3 regions of the Bradyrhizobium guangxiense genome follow, and region 3 is predicted to be linked to each of the others. Evidence: predicted binding sites of a transcription regulator. Region 3 holds the regulator's gene; each other region holds the start of a gene.
The links. The regulator LexA, encoded in region 3, represses DNA repair genes until DNA is damaged. The targets are predictions, from matches to a motif close to TGTTCNNNNTGTGTTCNG.
Positions count from the first base shown of each region.

Region 1 (8,053 bases), 870 kb from region 3:
GAAGTCGAGCATGGAGCCCGCTATAGCGTCCACATTCTTGCAGTGCGAGTCCGATGCGATGATGGCGTCCGAAAACGACCGGGCGAGACCCTCATCGCCGCGGCCGCGCTAGATCGGCTCGTAAGTCTCGGTCCCGCAGATGTCGTCAGCCTCCGCCCGCCGGCGGTCCACGACCTTTCCGCCATTGATCGTCACGATGTAGGTCTGGGCGCCGAGCGAGGAGCCGGTTGCGGAAGTGAGCTGTGCGCGGACGCATGCGGTCCAGCCCGGCCCTCGCACCTCGCGATGAGGCGGGGCGACGTGCACCTCGCGCGGATAGGAGGTGGTGAGGAAGACGACGTCGATCTGCTCGCGCACCACCCGTTTGACATCCGGAGGCGCTTCGGGCGGCGGCTGCTCGGCCTCCTTGATGCGCATGAAGTCAGGCACCGGTGCGCGGCTGTCGGCAAAGCCGCAGGCACCAAGCGCGAACGCGCCGGCGAGCAGCGCCGCATGAGCGACAATCCGTAACATCCCTGAGGATCCCCTGCGGGCGAACAGATAGGCACGAATGCGGTCCGGCGAAGCCCTTGCCGATCAAGATTTGCTGAAGTCTCCGCCCCAGTCTTGGAACCCGCGGTATTTGCTATTCCGCGATGGCGGGCTAGTTTGCACCCCAGAGGAAGGGGATTGCACCAATGAGGATTTTGGTCATTGCGGCCGCCGTGCTGGCGTTGACGGCTGCCTCGGCGCAGGCGCAGAGCCGGCGGCAACCCGCTGACGCGGGCAAACCGGCGGACAACCAGCCCAAGATCGACGAGAAAGCCTATAAGGCTGCGCTCGAGCGCATTCCCGAGCCCAAGGACAAGTACGACCCCTGGGGCGGAGCCCGTCCGAGCGAGCCGGCCAAAAAGCCGAAATAGAAGAGCCGGGCTTCGGCTCGGTCTTCGAATTCCGCGCCCGCGGTCTCACGGTGCACCCGCCCGAGGTGCGGTCATCGTGTTGCAGATGCGATGCGAACGTTCGTTCACATCGCGCGGACTATTGCACAAAGGCGAGGCCGACGCGCTTGTCACTGCGCCAAACTGTGCGACAATTCCGGACGAAGTCGTCGCGCGCGATCGAGAGCGTTAACGATCGCGGCAACGTGACGGGGGCGTCGAGGTCGATCGCCGCGCCGCTCGCCGACATGTTGCGCACCGTGCAAGCGATGCCGTTGTGCGCGAAGGTGATCTTGCCAGCTTTGAAGACACGGTGACGTTGTGCTGTCCGCTTCTCGATCATCGGTGTCAATCCATCGTGATGATCTCTGGAGTAGTCCATAGAAATTACATTGAACTAAACTCAATGCTGATGCTCTTTGCACAGCGATTCAGACTTCGTTTACGACGTTCGAGCGGAGAGTTTCCCCGCCCATTTTACCGCAAGCCTTTCCTTTATGGCGCTCCGCGCCGGCGGAGATGATGCGATCGTGACGGAGAGCCGCGATGCGCTTTGCGCTCACGCGGCTCTCGCTCTTTGGATCATCCCGGCAACATCGCGAACGCGCTGGACACCATTGCGACCGGCTTGTTGTCGCCGGCCGACAGCAGCGTGACGCGGCCAAAGCTCATGGTGCGCCCGAGCCGCACCACGCGCGCATCCGCCAGCACGTCCATTGAGGAGACCGCGCGCATGAAATGCGTGGTCTGGTCGACCGTGGTCATCGGGCGATAGCCGCGATTGGCGGCGAGGATCGCGATCACCATCGCGGTGTCGGCGAGCGCCATCAGGGCCTGGCCGCAGACCACGCCGCCGTTCCGGCACAGCCGCTCCGAGAACGGCATGCGCAGCAGCGCGCCCGGCTGCCAGTCCGGCACATCCGCCGGCTGCGCGTGCTCGATGCGCTCGACCGCGAGGTCGAGATCCTGGACCCAGGGCGCAAAAACCTCGCCGAGGATGCGCCTGGCGTCGGCGAGGCCGAATTCGGCGTCTGGCTGCATTTGCATTGCTGTCGCACTCTCCTGTATTGCGGGACGTTTCGCCCCATTGTGCGCGCACCGGCGCGGCAAAGTCACCCGGTCTCGCGCCGGTCCGGTCGGCTTGAAAATGCCTGACTTGGCCCGGTATGATGCCTGGCTTGGGTACGGGTGGATGATGTTGCGTCGGTGTGTCCTTGTTGTTTCCATGGCCGCGCTCGGCCTCGCGCTGAGCGGGTGCACCAGATGCGGCCCGATCTGGGACGACTGGCTGCATGGGCCGAAATCGTGCAGGTCGGATCGGCTCTAGCGGGGCCCGGCGATCGCGACCGGCGGCGACCAGGATGACACAGCGCGGGCGATCCGTGCCCAGGGATGATCAAGGAGCAGAGAATGAAGCTTTTCCGTTTGGCCGCGGTGCTGGCCGTCGTGCTGGCGGGACCTGCCTATGCGCAAATGCCCAATCTCAATTTGCTGCAGGACGCCCCGAGCAAGACCCCCGAGGAGAAAGCCGCGGAAGCCGAGCGCGACAAGGCCTACAAGGAAACGCTGAAGAAGATTCCGGATTCCAAAGCGTCCAACGATCCCTGGGGCGGGATGCGCTCCGATCCGCCGAAGCAGCCGGCGCCGAAGGCATCGGCGGCAACCAGCGCGCCGAAGAAGTCGAAGGGCGGCACGGCCGCCAACTGACGGTGGCTCCGTTCGGGGCGGCAATAGCCGTTCGGACGGGACTCCTCTTCGTCCGGCCCGCGTCCTACATTTGGCCGTGAGCGTTGTGCGTAGAGGAGGGCAGGACATGGCCGATCGTCCGCGGGATCTCGCCGAGCGGATGGCGCGCCGGCGTAAGACGGCCGGCAAGCCCGGTCCAACGGTCGGCGACGGCTATCTGCGCGAGACCTTCACGTTGCCGCGCGCGGCGGCGCGGCAACGGGCGCAGGCCTTCTTCGCCCGCTACCCCAAGGCCGGCTACATGAGCGCGGTCGAGACTTGGCGCGAACTGCCCGGCGGCGACATCGAGTTCACGATGCGGCGGCTGCCCAGCGCGGATTAAAGCGCGATCCTTGCGGAAGATTGCTGCGCAGTCTTCCGGATCGCGCATGAGGGCAGGCTTGATGCGGAAGTCCTGCTAGTCGAGGGTTTCGGCAACGATGCGGATCCGGAACACGGGCTCCTTGGCCTCGTCCAGCAGCTCCATGTGCCATTCGGAATTTTCCTGGAGCTTGCGGGCAATGCCGGCGGTCATGTCGGCGCAGACGCTGGTCATTTCTTTCCAGGCGGAATCGCGATCGGCGAATTCCGTCGCCTGATCCGCGCAGCCGGAATAACGGCCATTTCGGATTCGGAAGAAAAAGAGCGGCATGGCTGGCACCGATCGCGCACGCAATGGCCTCGTCCCCAAGGCCATGAGCACGCGCAGTCCAATCCCAAACCGGCGTCAGATCAATTCCGGGCGGCTACGGATGATGCGGCCGCCGGGTCCTGCCGGCCCGGTGCGGCGCACAAGGCGCGGTAAGCCCGATTCTTATCCGGCCGGCTCGGACCGTCCTCCCGCCGATCGCTTCAGCTCCCGATCGATCCGCAGCTGCACGCGCCGGACCGCGAGCAGGTCAATTTTCGTTTCGGTCTTGCCGGTCTTGACCTGCTCGCCAATGCGGAACTGCCACTGCCAGATTCCGGGAATCGCCGTCTTGGCGATGGTGAACTCGACGCCCCTGTGATTCATGGCGACCTCCCACGATTCACTCTCCATCACGGCTAACATGTTGGTCGCAATAATATTCCGGAGACAAGGAAAATCTGTCTGACCCCGTGGTTCTCCGTCCATGAACAAAGTTCCTGGGCTGCGCCCCCGGTTGCCGGTCGTAGAGATCGACACCCGCGTATGGCGCCCGCTGGACGGGGTCTTGATTCCCGGCAAGCTGCGGCACGTGCCTTGCTTGGTCTGATGACGGTTACGCAACAGGGCCCGCGATGCTCGGCATTCCCCGCCGCTACAGTCATTTCGTGTTCGGCATCATCCAGTCCGGATTGACCTCGCTGATCGCGGCTGGGATCGCCAGCTTTCCCGCAGACAATGCGATGACGTTCGTCGCGCACTGGATGGTGTCGTGGCTGATCGCCTGGGCCGCGATGTTGCCGATCGTGCTCCTGGCCGCGCCGGCGATCCGCGCCTTCGCGCTGCTTCTGACGCGGGACGAGAGGGATCCGCGAGCCGGCCGGCAGGCATGAAAAAGCCCCGCCTGGAGAGAGCCAAGCGGGGCAGAGAAGTTATTGGAGGCTGAGGTGCTGGGCTGCAACACCATAGCCGCGTCATCCTAGCCGGCTCCGCTTACGGCAGCCTGACAGGCGGCGGGTTTCCGAGCGCCGCTCGCGGGCCGCAGACTGGCCCCGCACCCGTCTCAATTTCGACATCCGTTCGCACAACTGCGGACACACCGGTCGGCAAGATTCCGGATCGTTCGGCGCAGCCATGGGGGAAACGTGGCACGCCGGCAACGGGGTGGCATCATGGATAACGTAGAGCGGTCATTTGCCGCCGCGACGGCGGCTGGCTTCGTGGTGCTGGTAATCGGCCTCGTGCTGCTCGCGCTGCTGTAAGACCGGCGGGGGGCAGCCGCGCTCTGCGGTGACCGGGGGCGCGGGCACGCCGCCATGCTCAAAACTGGAAAACAACCCCATGCACAGTAGGCAGCATGGAAATGTCCTCGCTGTCTCAATGGCTTAAGGTTAGTATTTAGATACCTCAACTGCGCGCGCCCGCTCTCTCGGGCCTTGCGCGTCGCCATGCGATGACGCGCCGGGGCCGAAACCGGCCAGCGTCAGCGAGGTCGCGGGTGGCGCGACGTCAGCCGCCTCGGCGGCGAACCGTTGCGGGCTACGAACCGGGCTCCGGGACCTAGTGGATATTGATTTCGTTCAGGGAAAGATGGAGCTCGCTGGCGCGTTCCTCACGATCCTTCTTGCGGAATTCGTTTTCCTTGCGCTCGAACTTCATCATCTCCTCATGCGCCGCCTGCAGCAGGCGATTGCGCTTGATCGTTTCGCGGTGCTCGTTTTGCGCCATGACTGAGATCCCCAGAATGTCGGTCTCGTCCGGGAGAAGGCCGGAGACCGCGAAAAGGTTGCCGCAGGATTACGGAATTATGACGGCGGCTGTGTCTTTGATGGAGGTCAGCTTCGGTCCGGCCGGGCGCCGTAGCTGCGCTGCTATTTCGGCGGTTGCAGCCCGGGGGATTTGACCCAATCGTGCAGATCATTTGCCAACTCGGCCTGGCGAGCCTTCTTCAGGAGAGCGTCCCGCTCGGGGCCGGATGGCAACCTGGCGGCGTCTTCCTTGACCTGCTTCACCCATGCGGAGAGCCGATCCTGAAGGGTCAGTTGTTGCCTGAAACGTCGCCGCTTGAACATGGCACGCTGCTTTCCGTGCGAGGAAGGCGGGAGCGCGATCGGCGTCCTCATCACCGATAGCTGCCGCGGTCCGTGCGGTGACAGCCGATTTAAGGGCCATTGATGGATCGGCGTCTGTCCAATTGTGTGCACAACGGCACCGACAGCCGAAAATGAGCCTCAGAACTCCATCAATGCCTCCGCCCGACGACATCGGGCGCGGCCGCGAACAAGCCCTGCATCGGAGGCAGTCTGCTTCACAGCGGACGATCGTTCACGTCGCGGCGCATCTGGTGACAGAAGGTTTCGACGAACTGGGCAAGTGATTCGAAATTGACGAACAGCCTTTCAGCGCGCACCCAATCGTCCGAACCGGGGGCGAATGAATCCATCAATCGCCTTTGTCGGTCGGCGCGCTCCCGGCACGTTGCAGCCCTGCTCTCGGCGAACTCGAGTTGCGCATTCTCGCGGCCAAGCCTGTTTTCCTCTTCGATCAAAAGCTTCGTGATCGTTGACCTCGTATGGGTCGAGATGTCCGGGACCTTCAGCAGATCGAGGTAATGATCGACATTCGCACGGGCGATGAATCTTTCCATCGGTGCACTCCCTTGGCTGCGCCTAGCCGATGTCCATGCTGCTACGGGATCGCGGGATAGGCGAGTCGAATCTGGAACCCGGTGCCTCAAGAAGGCGCCGCGGCCCGTCGACGAATAGCGCGGCGCTTACGGCCTCCGGATAATCGAACCGCGCAGACCTATGGCGCCCGGACTTAAATATGAACAGCTCCGATTCAGGTGCTGTCGTAATCAGGACGCCCGCGATGCGAAATTAGGATATCGATTCACATTCGATATGGCCGGAACTCGATACGTCGGGAAAACTTGGTAAGCCGAGGCTGGTATTTCATCCCGAACAATTATTGCGATCGGCAAGGGGCTACCGCGAGGTGGCCCCTTTCGATTCCCGCACCCGCTCCAGCGGCAGGACCGCATCAATCAAAGTCCTCATCGACCGGACACGATCAGAGTGCGACCCGCAGGTGCGGTCCGCAGTACCCAAATCAAATCCGCGAAAGAACATATTGCGAACCTAGAACAAATAGGGTACATTGCTTTTATCGCCGAGCCGCCTCGCAACCGTTTGTCCCCCACGCGAATCCTCGCCATAAGGAGCACGACCCAATGTCCGCAACTGCCCTGCGTATCGTCGAAGGATCTTCCATGGACAAGAGTAAAGCTCTGGCCGCCGCGCTCTCCCAGATCGAGCGCCAGTTCGGCAAGGGCTCGGTGATGAAGCTGGGCAAGAACGACCGCTCCATGGACATCGAGGCGGTGTCCTCCGGCTCGCTCGGGCTCGATATCGCGCTCGGCATCGGCGGCCTGCCCAAGGGGCGCATCGTCGAGATCTATGGGCCGGAATCCTCGGGCAAGACCACCTTGGCGCTGCACACGGTGGCGGAAGCGCAGAAGAAGGGCGGCATCTGCGCCTTCATCGACGCCGAGCACGCGCTCGACCCGGTCTATGCGCGCAAGCTCGGGGTCAACATCGACGAGCTCCTGATCTCGCAGCCCGACACCGGCGAGCAGGCGCTGGAAATCTGCGACACCCTGGTGCGCTCCGGCGCGGTGGACGTGCTGGTGGTCGATTCGGTCGCGGCGCTGGTGCCGAAGGCCGAGCTCGAGGGCGAGATGGGCGAATCGCTGCCGGGCCTGCAGGCGCGTCTGATGAGCCAGGCGCTGCGCAAGCTGACCGCCTCGATCAACAAGTCCAACACCATGGTGATCTTCATCAACCAGATCCGCATGAAGATCGGTGTGATGTACGGCTCGCCCGAGACCACCACCGGCGGCAACGCGCTGAAGTTCTACGCCTCCGTCCGCCTCGACATCCGCCGCATCGGCGCGATCAAGGAGCGCGATGAGGTCGTCGGCAACACCACGCGCGTCAAGGTGGTGAAGAACAAGCTGGCGCCGCCGTTCAAGCAGGTCGAGTTCGACATCATGTACGGCGAAGGCGTCTCCAAAATGGGCGAGATCCTCGATCTTGGCGTCAAGGCCGGCATCGTCGAGAAGTCCGGCGCCTGGTTCTCTTATGACAGCCAGCGCCTCGGCCAGGGCCGCGAGAACTCGAAGGCGTTCCTGAAGGCCAACCCCGACATCACCGCCAAGATCGAGACCGCGATCCGCCAGAACTCCGGCCTGATCGCCGAGCAGGTTCTGGCCGGCACGCCGGAGCGCGACGCCGACGGTGAGGAGCCGGCAGACGAGTAAGCCTTAGCGCGGAAAAGTTTTTCGCGAGGAGCGGGCGCTGAAGACGTTGAGTTGCCGACGTCTTCGGTGCCCGTTTCGTTTGGTGATACAAGAGATACCGGATCAATTATTGAGGCCGGGATCGTCGAGAGTTGGAGTCAATCCGACGTCATCGCGGCTCGCCGGATCATCATTGAGACGGCGAAAGTGCCGTAGGGAAGGCAAAGGCGCGTAAGCGCCATGCCCACCATCTTCCAACAGGCGCGAGGTGGTGGGCACGCTGACGCTTTGCCCACCCTGCGAGAACTCCGTCGCGTCTTACTCCGCGGCTTCTGCGTAATCACTCACCGGCGGGCACGAGCACACGAGGTTACGATCGCCATAGACGTTGTCGACGCGGCCGACCGGGCTCCAATATTTATCGGTGCGCGACACGCCGTCGGGGAAGCAGCCTTCGCTGCGGGTGTAAGCGCGATTCCA
Region 1 covers NZ_CP022219.1:4,368,276-4,376,328, reverse strand. The annotation lists gene X268_RS21030 (bifunctional transcriptional activator/DNA repair enzyme AdaA) at 1-12, opposite strand, end outside; gene X268_RS21025 (hypothetical protein) at 109-513, opposite strand; gene X268_RS21020 (hypothetical protein) at 678-902, shown strand; gene X268_RS21015 (PilZ domain-containing protein) at 1,021-1,263, opposite strand; gene X268_RS21010 (PaaI family thioesterase) at 1,503-1,967, opposite strand; gene X268_RS21000 (hypothetical protein) at 2,331-2,627, shown strand; gene X268_RS20995 (hypothetical protein) at 2,734-2,988, shown strand; gene X268_RS20990 (DUF6894 family protein) at 3,064-3,297, opposite strand; gene X268_RS20985 (hypothetical protein) at 3,460-3,660, opposite strand; gene X268_RS20980 (DUF2798 domain-containing protein) at 3,909-4,166, shown strand; gene X268_RS39580 (hypothetical protein) at 4,834-5,001, opposite strand; gene X268_RS20975 (hypothetical protein) at 5,145-5,345, opposite strand; gene X268_RS20970 (hypothetical protein) at 5,582-5,920, opposite strand; gene recA (recombinase RecA) at 6,506-7,594, shown strand; gene gcvP (aminomethyl-transferring glycine dehydrogenase) at 7,892-8,053, opposite strand, start outside.
Region 1: recA (recombinase RecA) is a predicted target of LexA. The motif match lies at 6,415-6,432, and genes of this name have one in related genera.

Region 2 (8,053 bases), 2.1 Mb from region 3:
GCGGACGGGATAGAGGTCCTTGCCAACCACGGAATCGCGCCATGCATTCTCGTACTCGACGAGTTCATCATTGGCGCGGCCCGCAGCGAGTGCGGCATTCACGTGCTCGGCGGCGAGCATCCCGGTGCCCATCGCATTGTGCACGCCCTTGATGCGCGGCACATTGACGAAGCCGGCCGCGCAGCCGATCAGCGCGCCGCCGGGGAAGCTGAGTTTCGGCACCGACTGATAGCCGCCCTCGGTGATGGCGCGGGCGCCATAGGCCAGCCGCTTGCCGCCCTCCAGCGTGGTTCGCACCGCGGGATGGTTCTTGACACGCTGGAATTCGTCGAAGGGCGACAGATAGGGATCGTTGTAGTTGAGGTGGACGACGAAGCCGATCGACACGAGGTTCTCGTCGTAATGGTAGAAGAACAGACCACCGCCGGTATCATTCTTTAGCGGCCAACCGACCGCATGCTGGACCAGACCCTTCTGGTGCTTGGCAGGATCGATCTGCCAGACTTCCTTGAGGCCGATGCCGAATTTCGGCGGCTCGCTCTTGGCGTCGAGCGCGTATTTCGCGATGAGCTGCTTGGACAGGCTGCCGCGCGCGCCTTCCGCGAACAGCGTGTACTTGCCGAGCAATTCCATGCCGCGGGTGAAGGAGTCCTTCGGCTTGCCGTCACGTCCGATCCCCATGTCGCCGGTGGCGATACCCCTGACGTTGCCCGCCTCGTCATAGAGCACCTCGGCTGCGGCAAAGCCCGGATAGATCTCGACGCCGAGCGCCTCGGCCTTGCGCGCCAGCCAGCGGCAGACATTGCCGAGGGAGCCGATGTAGCAATGGTGATTGTTCATCAGCGGCGGCATGATGAAGTTCGGCAGCTTGATCGCGCCGGTCTCGGTGAACCAGAAGAAGCGGTCGTCCTTCACCTGGGTCTTGAGCGAGCAATCGGGATCCTCGCGCCAGTCCGGGATCAGCTTGTCGAGGCCGGCCGGATCGATCACCGCTCCGGAGAGAATATGCGCGCCGACCTCGGAACCCTTCTCCACCACGACGACGTTGAGATCGGCGTTGAGCTGCTTCAGCCGGATCGCGGCCGACAGGCCCGAGGGGCCGGCGCCGACGATGACGACGTCGAATTCCATGGATTCGCGCGGGGGAAGTTCTTCGGTGCTCATCTGATCTCAGCCCTTGAGACGGTCCTCGGTCGTTTGCGCACCCTTGTTTCCGATTTTTCCGGGCAGGACAACCTCGGAATCACATTTCGCCGGGATGCAAGGCGCCCCGGAATGATATAATAGTCAGACTTTCCCATGATCCCCGAACCCGCACCCACCGTCCGCGAGCTGCTTTCCTTCTATCTGGAGGCCGGGGTCGACTGCGCGCTGGCGGAGGAACCGATCGACCGCCTGGCGGAATTGGATGCTCCACCACCGGCCCCGCGCGCGGCACCACCGGTCGAGGCGCCCCGTCCGGTGGCTGCGCCCGCGGTGATGCGTGGCGAGGCCGCAGCCCCTCCCGACATCGCCATCGCTTCGGCGCGCGAGGCGGCGCGGACCGCGCCGACGCTGGAGGCGCTGCGGGAGCTCATGCAAAGCTTCGAGGGCTGCGCGCTGAAGCACACGGCGACGCGACTGGTGTTCGCCGACGGCAATCCGCAGGCGCGCATCATGTTCGTCGGCGAAGCGCCGGGCCGCGATGAGGACATCGAGGGCCTGCCCTTCGTCGGGCGCAGCGGCAAGCTGCTCGATCTGATGATCGGAGCCATAGGCCTCAACCGCAGCACCGCCTACATCGCCAACGTGATTCCCTGGCGGCCGCCGGGCAACCGCACACCGACGCCGCAGGAGACACAGATCTGCCTGCCCTTCATCCAGCGCCAGATCGAGCTGGTGAACCCCGACGTGCTGGTGACGCTCGGCAACCCCTCGACACAGACGCTGCTGGGAACGCGCGAGGGCATCATGCGGACCCGCGGGCGCTGGTTCGACTACGACACGGGTGCGCGCACCATCCGCGCGCTGCCGACCTTCCATCCGGCCTATCTCTTGCGCTCGCCGTCCTACAAGCGGCTGGCGTGGCAGGATCTGCGCGCAATCGCGAAGATGTTGGCGGGATAGCGTAACCACACACGTCGTCATTCCGGGGCGCGGCAAAGGCGCGAACCCGGAATCCATTCATCGACCGACTCTGCAGCTCGATGGATTCCGGGCTCTCGCTTCGCGAGCCCCGGAATGACAGCGCATGTCGCTACGTCCCCTTTGGCCGCACGATGGCCCAGCCGATGCGCAGGAGTTGCTGGCGCCCGGTCACCAGCCATTCGAAGGCGCGCGGCACTTCCGGCACGATTCCGGGAAAGCGTTTGAGAATATCCGGCGGCGGGGTGCCGCCGGTATCGGAGGCGCGCCAGACCACGACGCCGCCGGTCTCGCTGAATCTGGTCTGGTTCATCCAGGGCGTACGCGCAGGATCGGCGTCGATGAACAGATGCGGCCGGCCGGAATGCAACGCGATCAGGCTCGCAAGCTGCGTCTCGCCGGCCACCGCGCGCAGACGATGATTGGTGCGGCGGGCAAAGCTCTCGTCGAAGAAGTCCGATATCGCACGCGCCGGCATCGAGGTCGCGATTTCGGCGGTGCCGGTCCAGGGCAGGAACAGGACGCCGAGCACGACGCCGATGGCCGGCGCCACGACGGCCGCGGCCCACACCATCCGGAGCATCCGCGCGCGGCGCATGGCGATGAGATCGCCGGCCGTAACCACCACGGCAAGCCCGGACGTAACCAGTAGAACGCCGGCGCCGCCAACGACTGAGTCGAGCCCGAGCAGGCCGGAGATCAGCACCCCGCCCAGCATCGGCGCGAGCGCGAAGAAATAGACGTAGTTGCGCGCGAGCGGCTCCACCGGCGGCCTAAAGATGACCGGTGGCTCCTCGCCCTTGCCGGCAAATAGGCTGGTGTTGAGAAAGGTCAGCGCCGGAATCGCGGCGGCCCCGAGCACGAGGCCGCCGAGCAGCCAGGCCGCGTGTAGGGCGCGGGCATTCAGCTCCGCGACTTGCGGCAGGGCCGGCATGGCAAGCGTCTCGGCGCGCATCAACCAGACCGCATAAGGCAGCGCCAGCACCGCGACGACGATCAGCGCGAACAGTGGATCGAGCGCACGCAGCGTCCGGCGGCCGGCGGCGGTCGAGATCGCGAAGACGGCGAGCAGCAGCAGCAGGAAGATCGCGGCCGGCGTCGTCAGCAGCAGCAGGCCGGCCTCGATCGACCAGGCGAACCAGGCATTGCCGCGGCGCTGGCCGATGATCTGCCAGGAGTGCAGCAGCAGCAGCGCCCAGAGCGGCCGGGCCAGGACGAGGGGACCGAAGTCGAGCGCCGACGAGGAGAAGGCGAGCGCCGTCATGGTCAGCAGCGCGGCGAGCACCGCGTGCTGCTGGCCGACCACGGCGCGGGAGAGATGATAGAGCGCAATGAAGGTCGCGATCTCGCAGAGCTCGGCCAGCACATAGACGCCGAACATGTGGCCGCCGGCTGCGCGGTAGGCGATGTCGGCGAGCCAGACCGGCAAGGGTGGGCCGAGGTCGGTGCCGACCTGGTATTCGCGTCCGAAAGCCAGCAGCGTCGCGAGGCTGCCGGGCGGGCTGCGGTAGAACACCAGCGCCACCAACAGCCACATCGCGGCCTGCAGCAGCACGGCGATCCAGACGATCAGCCGCGGCCGGGCGCGAATGAGCTCGATGACCAGGGAGGTAAACCGCATGCAACGCCCGAAAGATGCAGCCAACCCGTCCAGCCGGCCCTATTCGCTCACATCTGTTTTGATAATGGGCGCTGCGCGTCGTGGCAATCTCGGTGTGCTCGCTCTCCCCTGCGGTCTCTCTTCTCCCTCTGCTCGCAGGCGGAGAGAGACGACAGAGGAAGGAGAGCGGTTAGAGATTTGCCGAGACGTCGATCTCGACGCCCGTTTCCACCTGCACTTCGGTCACCGAGAACAAATCCTGCACCGGCTCGACCGTCCAGGGCATGTGCTTGGCGCGGGCGGCGACGACGGGGGCGAAGAAGCTGCGGTGGTGGACGGAGGGCCCGAGGCGGTCGAGGGCATCGAGGTGCTCGGGGACGGCGTAGCCCTTGTGCTGCTCGAAGCCATAGCCGGGGCAGTCCTGCGCCAGCGCGCACATCAGGCGGTCACGCGTCACCTTGGCGATGATGGAGGCTGCGGCGATCGACAGCACGATGCCGTCGCCGCCGATTACGGCCTCGCAATCGCATTCGGTGTCGAGCCGGTCGCGGCCGTCGACGAAGACGTGGCGTGGCGCCTCCGGCAGCGCCGCCACGGCGCGCTTCAGCGCCCACAGCGAGGCGCGCAAGATGTTGTCGCGGTCGATTCGCGAGGGTGAGGCGACGGCAACGGAGACCTGCGCGGTCGCGCAGATCTTGTCGAACAGCTTCTCGCGCTCCTCGGCCGTCAGGCGCTTGGAATCATCGATGCCGCGCGGGATGCGGTCGGGGTCGAGAATCACCGCAGCCGCCACCACGGGACCTGCGAGCGGGCCGCGGCCGGCCTCGTCGCAGCCGGCGACCGGCCAGACGCCGCGCTTGATCAGCGCGCGCTCCCGGCGAAAGCTCGGGGCGGCGACGGCAATGATGCCTTTCCGGCCTGCTATCTTGCCCGTCGACGCCTTGGCCTCGTCGGCCTTCGCCGCCTTAACAGGCGCGGGCTTCTTCGCAGCAGCCTTCTTGGGCGCGGCTTTGGCCGGCTTGGTCGCGGACTTATCCCGAATCATGGCCGGGATCGTGCGCAAGCGGCCCCGCCTGCGCAACCGGGAACCCGGCACAATTCCCGCTATTCAGTCTGCCCTACTCCGCCAGGTGCACCCGCCGATCCTCGCCGACGTCGATGCCGGGTGCGACCACGACCTCCCAGGGATGGCCATCGGGGTCAGCGAAATAACCGGAATAGCCGCCGTAATCGGTCTCGTGTGCGGCCTTCACCAGCGCCGCCCCCTTGCCGAGCGCGAACGCCATCACCGCATCGACCTCCTCGCGTGTCCGACAGTTCCAGGCGAGCGTCATCCCGCGAAAGCTCGAAGGCCTCGGCTGGTCCGGCAACGCCGCGTCCGCCGCGAGCTGATCCCAGGGATACAGCGCGAGCACGGGACCACCGGTATCGTAGAATGCGACCGCCTCGCCGGTTACCTTTAGCCGGCGCGAGAACCCGAGCGCGTCGTAAAAAGCGATGCTGGCACGGATATCGCTGACGCCGAGCGTGATGACGGTGAGCCGCGGCACCGGCACGGTGAGTTCCTTGGCCATGCGACGCTTCTTCCACTCCCGATCAGAACAGGCTGAGCTGATCGCCGTTCCGCTTCGGCCGCGCAAAGTGATCCGTCGTCAGCTTCGAGCGCCGCTTGTTCAGCCCCAGCCTGTCGCAGGCAATCTCGAAGCGGCGACCGATGGTCCAGGCCATCGGTCCCGTACCCTTCATCCGCTCGCCCCATTTCGCGTCGTAGTCGCGCCCGCCGCGCATGTCGCGAATCAAGGTGAAGACGTGGCGATAGCGGTCCGGATAGTTCGCCATCAGCCATTCGCGGAAGAGATCGCGCACCTCCAGCGGCAGCCGCAGCAGCACATAAGAGGCTTCCTTGACGCCGGCATGGGCGGCGGCATCGAGAATACGCTCGATCTCGGAATCGTTCAGCGCCGGGATCACGGGCGCGACCATCACGGTGGTGGGAATGCCGGCGTCCGAGAGCTGCTTCAGCGCCTCCAGCCGCTTCGGGGGCGTCGCCGCCCGCGGCTCCATGGTCCGCGCGAGCTTTGGATCGAGCGAGGTGACCGAGATCGCGACCTTGGCGAGATTGCGCTTGGCCATCCGCGCCAGAATGTCGATGTCGCGCACCACCAACGCCGACTTGGTGACGATGCCGACGGGGTGGCCGGCACGCTCCAGCACCTCGAGAATGCCGCGCATGATCTTTCGCTCGCGCTCGATCGGCTGGTAGGGATCGGTGTTGGTGCCGATCGCGATCATCCGCGGCTCGTAGCCGGAGGCTGCGAGCTCCTTCTCGAGCAGCGCCGCCGCCTCGGGTTTTGCAAACAGCTTCGACTCGAAATCGAGCCCCGCTGAGAGGCCGAGAAAGGCGTGGGTTGGCCGGGCAAAGCAATAGACGCAGCCGTGCTCGCAGCCGCGATAGGGATTGATCGAGCGGTCGAAGCCGATGTCGGGAGAATCGTTGCGGGTGATCACCTTGCGCGAGGTGTCGACCCCGACCGTGGTCTTGAACGGCGGCAGCTCTTCCAGGCTCTGCCAGCCGTCGTCGAAGGCGACGCGCGCCTCGGCCTCGTAGCGGCCACTGGCGTTGGAGTGGGCGCCCCGCCCTCGCCTGCGCACACGCTCGATCGCGACGCCAAGTTCCGGAAAGTCAGAGCCCGCACCCGCCGGCTCGGAGGGCGCCTTGACCGGCGGGGGCTTGAGAGCATGAGAGGATGCTGCTGGACTCATGAGGCCAAGATAGCATGCAAAAGGAACAAATCAAGAACACAAACGAAAAATGGAAAAACAACCCATGCAAAGTAGCCGCCCAAAGTTCGGGCGCGGTCCTTTGACCTCTCGCAACATGCCGGTCATCGCGATTTCGTTTGATGCCGGTCGGGGATCAATCGTCCCGGAACAAAGTTGGTGACGATCGCCGGGTGCAGGTCAGCAGGAATATGACAAATCAACAACAATCGGCCTCAGCGAGCGGCGATCTCGAACTCCTCGATCGCTACTGGCGCGCCGCAAACTACCTCTCGGTCGGGCAAATCTACCTGCTCGACAATCCGCTGCTGCGCGAGCCCTTGCGCGCCGAGCACATCAAGCCGCGTTTGCTCGGCCATTGGGGCACAACGCCAGGCCTCAACTTCATCTATGCCCATCTGAACCGCGTTATCCGCGCGCTTGACGTCGACGTGATCTATGTCTGCGGCCCCGGCCATGGCGGGCCAGGCATGGTCGCCAACACTTATCTCGAAGGCAGCTACAGCGAGATCTATCCCGACATCGCGCGCGATGCGGACGGCATGCGCAAGCTGTTCAGGCAATTCTCCTTTCCAGGCGGCATTCCGAGCCACGCGGCGCCGGAAACGCCCGGCTCGATCCACGAAGGCGGCGAGCTCGGCTACGCGCTGGTGCACGCCTATGGCGCGGCACTGGACAATCCTGATTTGATCGTTGCCTGCGTCGTCGGCGACGGCGAAGCCGAGACCGGCCCGCTCGCTGCGTCCTGGCACTCCAACAAGTTCCTGAACCCCGTCCATGACGGCGCGGTGCTGCCGGTCCTGCATTTGAACGGCTACAAGATCGCCAATCCGACCGTGCTCGGACGGATGGGCGATGCGGAAATCCGCGATCTGTTCCGCGGCTTCGGCCACGAGCCGCTGTTCGTCGAGGGTGATGATCCCAAATTGATGCACCAGGCCATGGCGGACGCGCTCGACGTCGCGTTCGCCAGCATCCGCTCGATCCAGCAGCACGCGCGGGACGGACGCAAAAGCGTCGAGCGGCCGCGCTGGCCGATGATCGTGCTGCGCAGCCCGAAGGGCTGGACTGGCCCGAAAGAGGTCGACGGCAAGAAGGTCGAGGGCTTTTGGCGCGCCCATCAGGTCCCCGTCGCAGGCTGCCGCGAAAACCCGGCGCACCGACAAGTGCTCGAAGACTGGATGCGCAGCTACGAGCCGGAAAAGCTGTTCGACGCAGGTGGCGCCCTCGTTCCCGAGCTTCAGGCGCTGGCCCCCGGCGGCAACCGCCGCATGGGCGCCAATCCGCATGCCAATGGCGGCCTGCTCAAGAAGGAGCTGAAGCTGCCGGACTTCCGCAGCTTCGCGGTCGACGTGCGACAGCCCGGCGGCGTCATCGCCGAGGCGACGCGCGAACTCGGCAAATTCCTGCGCGACGTCATCGGTCTCAACGCCAAGGAGCGCAACTTCCGCATCATGGGCCCGGACGAGACCGCGTCAAACCGGTTGGATGCAGTGTTCGAGACGACCGAACGGGTCTGGATGGAGCCGATCGAATCCTATGACGTGC
Region 2 covers NZ_CP022219.1:1,358,890-1,366,942, reverse strand. The annotation lists gene X268_RS06425 (electron transfer flavoprotein-ubiquinone oxidoreductase) at 1-1,164, opposite strand, end outside; gene X268_RS06420 (uracil-DNA glycosylase) at 1,300-2,106, shown strand; gene X268_RS06415 (glycosyltransferase family 39 protein) at 2,237-3,745, opposite strand; gene rnhB (ribonuclease HII) at 3,915-4,769, opposite strand; gene X268_RS06405 (VOC family protein) at 4,843-5,298, opposite strand; gene X268_RS06400 (PA0069 family radical SAM protein) at 5,321-6,487, opposite strand; gene X268_RS06395 (phosphoketolase family protein) at 6,697-8,053, shown strand, end outside.
Region 2: X268_RS06400 (PA0069 family radical SAM protein) is a predicted target of LexA. The motif match lies at 6,509-6,526, and genes of this name have one in related genera.

Region 3 (8,053 bases):
AAGAAGTTCTTCCGCCTGTCGCCGGGCAACGAGGTACGGCTGCGCTACGCCTATTTCGTCAAGTGCACCGGCGTGATCAAGAACGACGCCGGCGAGGTGGTGGAGCTGCGCTGCACCTACGACCCCGCGACCAAGGGCGGCAATGCCCCCGACGGCCGCAAGGTCAAGGCGACCATGCACTGGCTGCCGGCGGCGACGTCGAAGCCCGCGGAGATCCGCATCTACAATCAACTGTTCGCCAATCCGAGCCCGGACGCCCAAAACTTCGCGGCCGATCTCAATCCGAACTCGCTGGAGATCCTCAGCGATGCCCGGATCGAGGCATCGGTGGCCGAGAGCAACTCGACCGAGCCGATGCAGTTCGAGCGCCAGGGCTATTTCGTGCGCGACAAGGACTCGACGCCCGGCAAGCCGGTGTTTTCGCGCACCATCGGCCTGCGCGACACCTTCGCGAAGGAAGTCGCGAAGGGTTGACGGGCATGAGCAATGAAGCCGACGCCATCGTTTCCGCCATCATCGCGAAATGGTGCGCCGGCTTTGCTGCGCTCGATGCGGCCGAGCTGTCATCGCTCTATGCGAAGAACGCGTTCTTCTTCGGCTCGAACCCAAAGCTCTATCGGGACAGAGACGGGGTCGCCGACTATTTCAACGGCCTGCCGCGCTGGCGCAGGCCGAGCGCCGTGTTCTCCGAGGTGAACGCAACGCAGGTCGGTCCTGATCTGATCAACATGGCTGCGACCATCTCATTCGATCTCGCCGGCGAGCGGGACGATCTCGTCGTCAAGATGAGCTGGGTCATCATCCGCGAGGACGGTGACTGGAAGATCGTCAATCATCATGCCTCGTCGCAGGCACCGCTGATCTAAAGCACGATCCGGAAAAGTGCGCAGCGGTTTTCCGGAAAGATCATGCGCAAACAACAACCTAAAGCGCGATGACGATTCATCTAAATCTCATCGCGTTTTAGGCAGCACACGGCATCGTCATTCCCGAGGGCGAGAACGAACCTCGTTCCTGCGCGTTGGAGTGGGTCCAACAAGGAACCCACCATGCAGAACATCGCAGAGCATATGGAAGTCATCGGCGCCGACGGCGTCCATGTCGGCACCGTCGATCGCGTCGAGGGCAACCGCATCAAGCTGACCAAGAAGGACAGCGGCGAGGGCAGCCACAAGGGGCACCATCATTTCATCGACAAGGGCCTGGTTGCCGACGTCGAAGGCAACAAGGTGCGGCTGTCCGCCAAGGCGGACGTTGCCGTGACGATGGAAGAGGAAAAGTAGAGCGCTCTCTCTTCGTTCCTGATTTGTGCCGCTATTCGTCTGCCTGCACGTTCCGGTAGCCTCGGCGCTGACCACGTCGCGTAAGGTGCAGGGGAATGACGGAGCCGAGCCGGCCACTACGCTCCCAGGGAGTTGCCGGGACGTGGCCGGTCGGCCGCGCTGCGCCAGCCGGCGGCTTTGCGCCGGCGGGCTTGGGCCTCTGGCCGGCGATCGTCGAGACGCTGCGCGAATGGGTCCGCGCCGAGGCCGGCCCCGGGCGGCTGTTGCCGTGGGTGCCGGTCGCCTTCGGCGGCGGCATTGCGCTCTATTTTGCTGCCGATCATGAGCCTGTGCTGTGGCTTGTTGCGACCACGGCGGGCGCGCCCCTGCTCGGCGCGATCCTGTTGCGGCGGAGCCGGCTGTTTGCGCCGGCGATCATGATCGCGGCGATCGCGGCGGGGGTTGCCGTGGCGACCTGGAAGACCGCGCGCATCGCGCACAACGTGCTGGCCAAGCCGCTCTATTCAGTGTCCCTGTCGGGCTTCGTCGAGACGCGCGACATCCGCGAGCGCACCGATCGCTTCGTGCTGCGCGTCACCGCCATGGAGGCGCAGCGCAGCGACGTCAAGCTCGATCGGGTCCGCCTGTCCGTGCGTAAGGGCACCGCGCCGGAGGTCGGCAGCTTCGTGCAACTCAGGGCGCGGCTGATGCCGCCGCTCTCGCCGGTCCGCCCCGGCAGCTACGACTTTTCGCGCGATATGTACTTTCAGGGCATCGGCGCCTCCGGCTTCGTGATGGGCGCGATCACGGCTGCGGTGCCGCCGGACGCCGGAGGCCTGCGGCTGCGCTACGCCGCCTTCATGCAGGGCCTACGCGATGCGATCGACGCCCGCATCCGAGCCACGCTCGAGGGCGACGACCGCGCGATCGCGACAGCGCTGCTCACCGGGCGGCGCGATGCGATTTCCACGCCCGTCAACGATGCCATGTTCGTCTCGGGGCTCGGCCACGTGCTTTCGATCTCGGGCTACCACATGGCCGTCGTCGCCGGCGTCGTGTTCTTCGCGGTGCGCGCGCTGCTGGCGCTGATCCCGGGTCTCGCCGTCGGCTTTCCCATCAAGAAATGGTCGGCGGCCGCGGCGCTGGTTGCGGCGGCGTTCTATCTTCTGCTCTCGGGCGCGGAGGTCGCCACGCAAAGATCGTTCTTCATGACGGCGGTGGTGCTGATCGCGGTCATGGTCGATCGGCGCGCCATCACCTTCCGTACGCTGGCCGTGGCGGCGCTGATCGTGCTCGCGGTCGCGCCGGAGGCGCTGGTGCATCCGAGCTTCCAGATGTCGTTTGCAGCAACGCTCGGGCTGGTGGCGCTGGTGCAGATCGGCATGCCGAACCTGCTTGCCTCGCCCGACCATTCGGCGACAGCGCGCGTCGCGCTGTGGGGCGGCCGCGAGATCGCGATGTTGTTCCTGGCCTCGCTGATCGCGGGGCTTGCGACCACGCCCTACGCCGCCTTCCATTTCCATCGGGTCACGCCTTACGGCGTGCTCGCCAATCTCGGTGCGATGCCGGTGGTCTCTGCACTGGTGATGCCGGCCGGACTGTTGGGATTGCTGGCTGCGCCGTTCGGGCTCGATGGCGCGTTCTGGTGGCTGATGGGATTGGGCATCGACTGGATGGTTGCGGTCTCGCGCTGGGTGGCGGCCTTGCCGGGCGCGGTCGGCCACATCCCCGCGTTCAGTATTGCGCCGCTGGTCGGAGCGAGCCTCGGCATCATCGTGATGGGCCTGTTGCGCACGCCCTTGCGCTGGGCCGGTGCCGTGGTTCTGCTGGCTTCGATCGCCTGGGGCCTTTCGGTGCGGCAGCCCGATGTCCTGATTGCCGGGGACGGCGCGAGCGTCGCGGTGCGGGGCGGGGACGGGCGTTTGCACCTGATCAGGGCTGGGAAGGACAATTTCCTGCTGAGGGAGTGGTTGGCGGCCGACGCCGATCCGCGCGATGCCGGCAGTAGCGCGCTGGCCGACGGTATATCGTGCGACGAGGCCGGCTGCGTCACGCCGCTCGCCGACGGGCGGCTGGTCGCGCTGGCCTTGCGCATCGATGCGTTGGCGGACGATTGCAGCCGCGCCGCCTTGGTGGTGACGTCACGGCCCGCGCCGCCCGATTGCGCGGCGATGGTGGTGGATCGGCAGCGGCTGGTTCGCCAGGGCGCGCTGGCGCTCACGCCGCGTGGTGACGGATTTTCCGTCCAGGCGGTGAGGGCGAGAGGCACCAACCGCCCGTGGTTGCCGGCCGGTGCCGGCGAAGGCGAGTTCGACGGCAGTCTTGCGCCGAGGACGGCTCCCCGCAACCGCGACGCAACGCCAACGGAGACCGACTTGCAGGCCGACGATTGAGGATGGAGGGGAGGGGAAAGGGGGACGGTCCGATGGGATTCCGTGAGACGCAAGCCATACCATCTCGCCGGCCTCGGCCGGCGACGGCATTTCCTTAGCCTCGACCTTGCGGCCGGGGCGGCGTCAGCCGATCGGCAGACGCGTGACCGGCGGCCGGCTGTCGGCGATGCTCTGCGGCTTGTGCTCGCGCTCGCCGACCGGCTGGGTCACCGGCAGCTGCAGCACGGTCGCACGCTGGCCTTCGACGAGCTGCGTCACCAGCACGTATTTGCCGTCAGGGAATTCGATCGCGTCGTGATGGCGGTCGGGAATGTGCGGATCGATCTTGCCGAACTTGCCGACGCGGGAATTGACGGTGCGCGTCCAGATCCAGCGGTTGTCGTAACGGACGTTGTCGGCGAAGGCGAGCTCCGTTCCTGGAAGCAGGCAGACCGCAACGGAGAGATCGGCTTCGGAGGCGAAGCCGCGTGTCGAGGTGCCGCGGAACGTGGTCGTGACGATCGTCTCGCCGACTTCCGCGGGGCGCGTCGCGACGGCATGCAGGCTATAGTCACACATCGGGTGCTCCTCATGCGAAGAAAGCGACCCGCACCTCTCTTGGAGGCACAGGCCTCTGTCAGAGTAAGGACGCAAAGCTCTGCTTGGTTGAAGGCGAATCTGCGGCTGTGATCTGCGCGCCGCGATCACATTAACTTTCCCGGATTCGCTAGGAACAAAGCCCGCTGCCGCGCATTTGGCCGGCACGTGTCAACGGCTGGCAAACGCGACGCCTGCATCGCCAGCACGATTGCGGTGCTGCGCAATTGCATTGCGCCGGGCGTTGCAGACATGACGATGCGGTTGCGCGGCAACCGCCTGCCGGTGGTGCGACCAGCGGCGGTCACAGCGGCACTCAAGCGATACGCACTTGCCTGTCCCCTCCAACGCGGAGGCCGTGACGCGATGCTGTCTCGTGCGATCCGCTGAGGACGTGGCCGTGGAGGAGGGGCCGGATAATCTGTGCAGAACCAGAAAGACTATCCAGCCGGAGCGGACATCCGTCCGCTCCAATATCTGATCGGCGTACCGATCGAAGGCGCGCAAGGCGCCGGATGTTCCTGTACCGAGTGCGTCCGCAAATCAGTACTTCCGGTAAAGTCCGATCAGCTTGCCCTGAATCTTCACGCGGTTCGGCGGCAGGATGCGTACTTCATAAGCGGCATTGGCGGGCTCGAGGGCGATTGAGGCGCCGCGGCGGCGGAAGCGCTTGAGCGTGGCCTCCTCGTCATCGATCAGCGCCACAACGATGTCGCCGGTGTCGGCGCTCTCGTTGCGCTGGATCAGCGCCATGTCACCGTCGAGGATACCGGCCTCGACCATGGAATCGCCGCGCACTTCGAGTGCGTAATGCTCGCCCGAGCCGAGCATGTCAGGCGGCACGCTGATGGTGTGGCTTCGGGTCTGTAGCGCCTCGATCGGCGTGCCGGCCGCGATGCGGCCCATCACTGGCACCGCCACGGGCCGCTCGCCCTCGTCAGCGGGCGGGCTGGTGCTCGCGCGCACCTTGCCGAGATTGCCTTCGATGACGCTTGGCGTGAAGCCGCGTCGGTTGCCGGCGGCCGCCTGGAGCTCCGGCAGCTTGATCACTTCGATGGCGCGGGCGCGGTTGGGCAGGCGGCGGATGAAGCCGCGCTCCTCGAGTGCGGTGATCAGGCGGTGGATGCCTGACTTCGAGCGCAGGTCGAGCGCATCCTTCATCTCGTCGAAGGAGGGCGGCACGCCGCTTTCCTTCAAACGTTCGCTGATGAACCGCAGAAGCTCGTATTGTTTGCGCGTTAACATCTCGACCAAAGTCCCCCGGTTGATGTCGTTCGATTCCGAGACGGTGAATTCAGCGACAGGGCGCTACATGCTCGAAACAAATCATGAACGGACACTATATGTTCGATATGTGTTCCGCAACTGCTTAATTTACCGTGAACGAAGCGAACCTCGCGGAATACGTGTGGCCGCGCGGCTCAAACCGGCAGCCGCAACACCTCGCAAGGGCTGCCGGCTTCGGCCTTCTGCGCGAAGGGTGCGCGCACGAGAAGTACCTGTGCCGCAGCGAGATTCGCAAGCAGAGAGGAGTCCTGATGGCTGACGGGAAGGGCGACTTGCGTGCCGTCGTCGCGCAGCTCCAGACGCGCGCGCAAGTAATCCTCGCGCTGGTCGTTGGCACCGAGATCGCGGCCCAGCACGGCGCGTTCGCGGCGATGATGAATCACCTCTTGGCCCGATAGGGCACGAATCAGCGGCACCATGAACAGGAACGCGCACACGTAAGACGACACGGGATTGCCGGGCAGGCCGATCACGCGCATGGCGCCGAGCCGCCCGTGCATCATCGGCTTGCCTGGCCGCATCGCGATCTTCCAGAACGCCATCGCGATGCCTTCGTCCTTGAGCGCCTGCTGGACCAGGTCGTGGTCGCCGACCGAGGCGCCGCCGGTGGTGATCAGGATGTCCGCGCCGCTGTCGCGGGCGCGGCGGATTCCGGCGGAGGTCGCCTCCAGCGTATCCGCGGCGACACCGAGGTCGATGGTCTCGGCGCCCTCGCTGCGGGCGAGCGCATGCAGTGCGTAACCGTTGGAATAGACGATCTGGCCGGGGCCGGGCGTGGTGCCGGGCATCACCAGCTCATCGCCGGTGGCGAGGATCGCGACCTTCGGACGGCGGCGGACGGGCAGGTGCGGGTGATTCATTCCAGCGGCGAGCGCGAGATCGCGCTCGGTCAGACGGGCTCCCCTGCGCAGGAGCACGTCACCCTCGCGGAAATCGACGCCGGCCGGGCGAATGTGCCGTCCGGCGATCGCGGCCTCCCTGATGGTGACCCTGTTGCCGTCCGCAACGGTGTCCTCCTGGATCACCACCGCGTCCGCGCCGTCTGGAACGACGCCGCCGGTGAAGATCCGTACGGCTTCGCCGGTGCTGACCGTCCCGGTGAACGGCCGGCCGGCCGCGACCTCGCCGATGACAGTCAGCCTGGAATCAATCATTGCCGCATCCACCGCGCGCACGGCATAGCCGTCCATCGCCGACATGGCATGCGGCGGCTGCGTGCGCCGCGCCGCGAGGTCATGGGCGAGCACGCGGTGGTAGGCTTCGTCGAGCGAAACCATCTGCTCAGGCAGCGGCTCTGCCCCCGCCAGCACCGCAGCAAGGGCGTCGGAAACCGGCATCAAGGCCACGGCGGAACTCCTGCTGAGCACATCGATAAAATGGCGGAGAGTTCTAGCCGAGTGCAGGCGCGAGGCAAAGCAGCACGCAGAATGATTTATCGTGCGTGATCTCAGTGCGGAGGAGGGAAGCTCACGTCCGCCGGGGCATGATCCGGAAGGCAAGGCAAACCGGCATGAGGATCGCCATGGCTAGAACGAGAAAAACAAGCGCCACGGCCAGCATCGGTCAACTCCCGGTCGGTCCGTCCGTACCGAGGTCGAACGCGACGTCTGGAGCTTTGGGCCCTTGATCCTTGTCGGGGAGCGGGTCGGCCTGCGATTTCAGGTCGGCCGCCTTTCTGATCAGCTTGGCGGAAAGGTCCGAATCCGAGGTGTTTCTTGCGAATTCAAGCAGGAGAGAGGCTTGCTTGGTGAGGTAGGTTTTGCCCAGCACGTCGATGAGTCCGGTGTAGAAGTCCCAACGGACTCATGAGTCCGGAGGGTGGTATTCCGTTCCCGGGAACTCTGTATAAAAATGCACAAAGTGATCAGGTTCCATATTTGCTGCAAATTTAGTTCCGGACGCGCTTCCGGCGCGGGCTTCGCGTAACGAATCTCTGGGGTCAGATACCCAACGCCTTCAATGCGTTCCCAACGTCGCGCGGCGACGTTACATGCACGGCCGTCAGGCCGCGCGCCCGCGCGCCCTCGATGTTCTCGGCGAGGTCGTCGAAGAACACGATGCGCTCGGCGGGCACGCCGATCGCGGCAACGACATGGTCGAAAGCCTCCGCATCCGGTTTGCGCAAGCCGATGCTGGACGACAGGTATAGCTCGCGGAAATGGCCGAGCAGGTCGGCATATTCCTTCGAGAAATAGTCGACATGTGGCCGGTTGGTGTTTGAAAAGGCGTAGAGCGGTATCTGCTTCGCAGCGCGCGGCAACAGCTCGGCGATGTCGGGCATCTCACCGGCGAAGATCGCGTTCCAGCCCTCCAGGAACTGCGCGTCCGAAATGCCTATTCCCAATGAAGCGCGCAGCGAGGCGAAATAATCCTCGTCGCTGATCTTGCCAACCTCGTGCAGCCGGTAGGCCTCGTCGCGCACATAGCGCGCGACGATCGCCTCGGGCTGGCAGCCGGCATGTCCCGCCCAGCAGGCGATCGCCTTGGAGAAATCGATGTCGAGCACGACGCGCCCGAGATCGAACAAAAGCGCGT
Region 3 covers NZ_CP022219.1:3,500,848-3,508,900, reverse strand. The annotation lists gene X268_RS16615 (glutamine--tRNA ligase/YqeY domain fusion protein) at 1-474, shown strand, start outside; gene X268_RS16610 (nuclear transport factor 2 family protein) at 480-866, shown strand; gene X268_RS16605 (DUF2171 domain-containing protein) at 1,050-1,283, shown strand; gene X268_RS16600 (ComEC/Rec2 family competence protein) at 1,379-3,655, shown strand; gene X268_RS16595 (hypothetical protein) at 3,779-4,213, opposite strand; gene lexA (transcriptional repressor LexA) at 4,775-5,476, opposite strand; gene X268_RS16585 (molybdopterin molybdotransferase MoeA) at 5,653-6,864, opposite strand; gene X268_RS16580 (hypothetical protein) at 7,082-7,288, opposite strand; gene X268_RS16575 (HAD family hydrolase) at 7,458-8,053, opposite strand, start outside.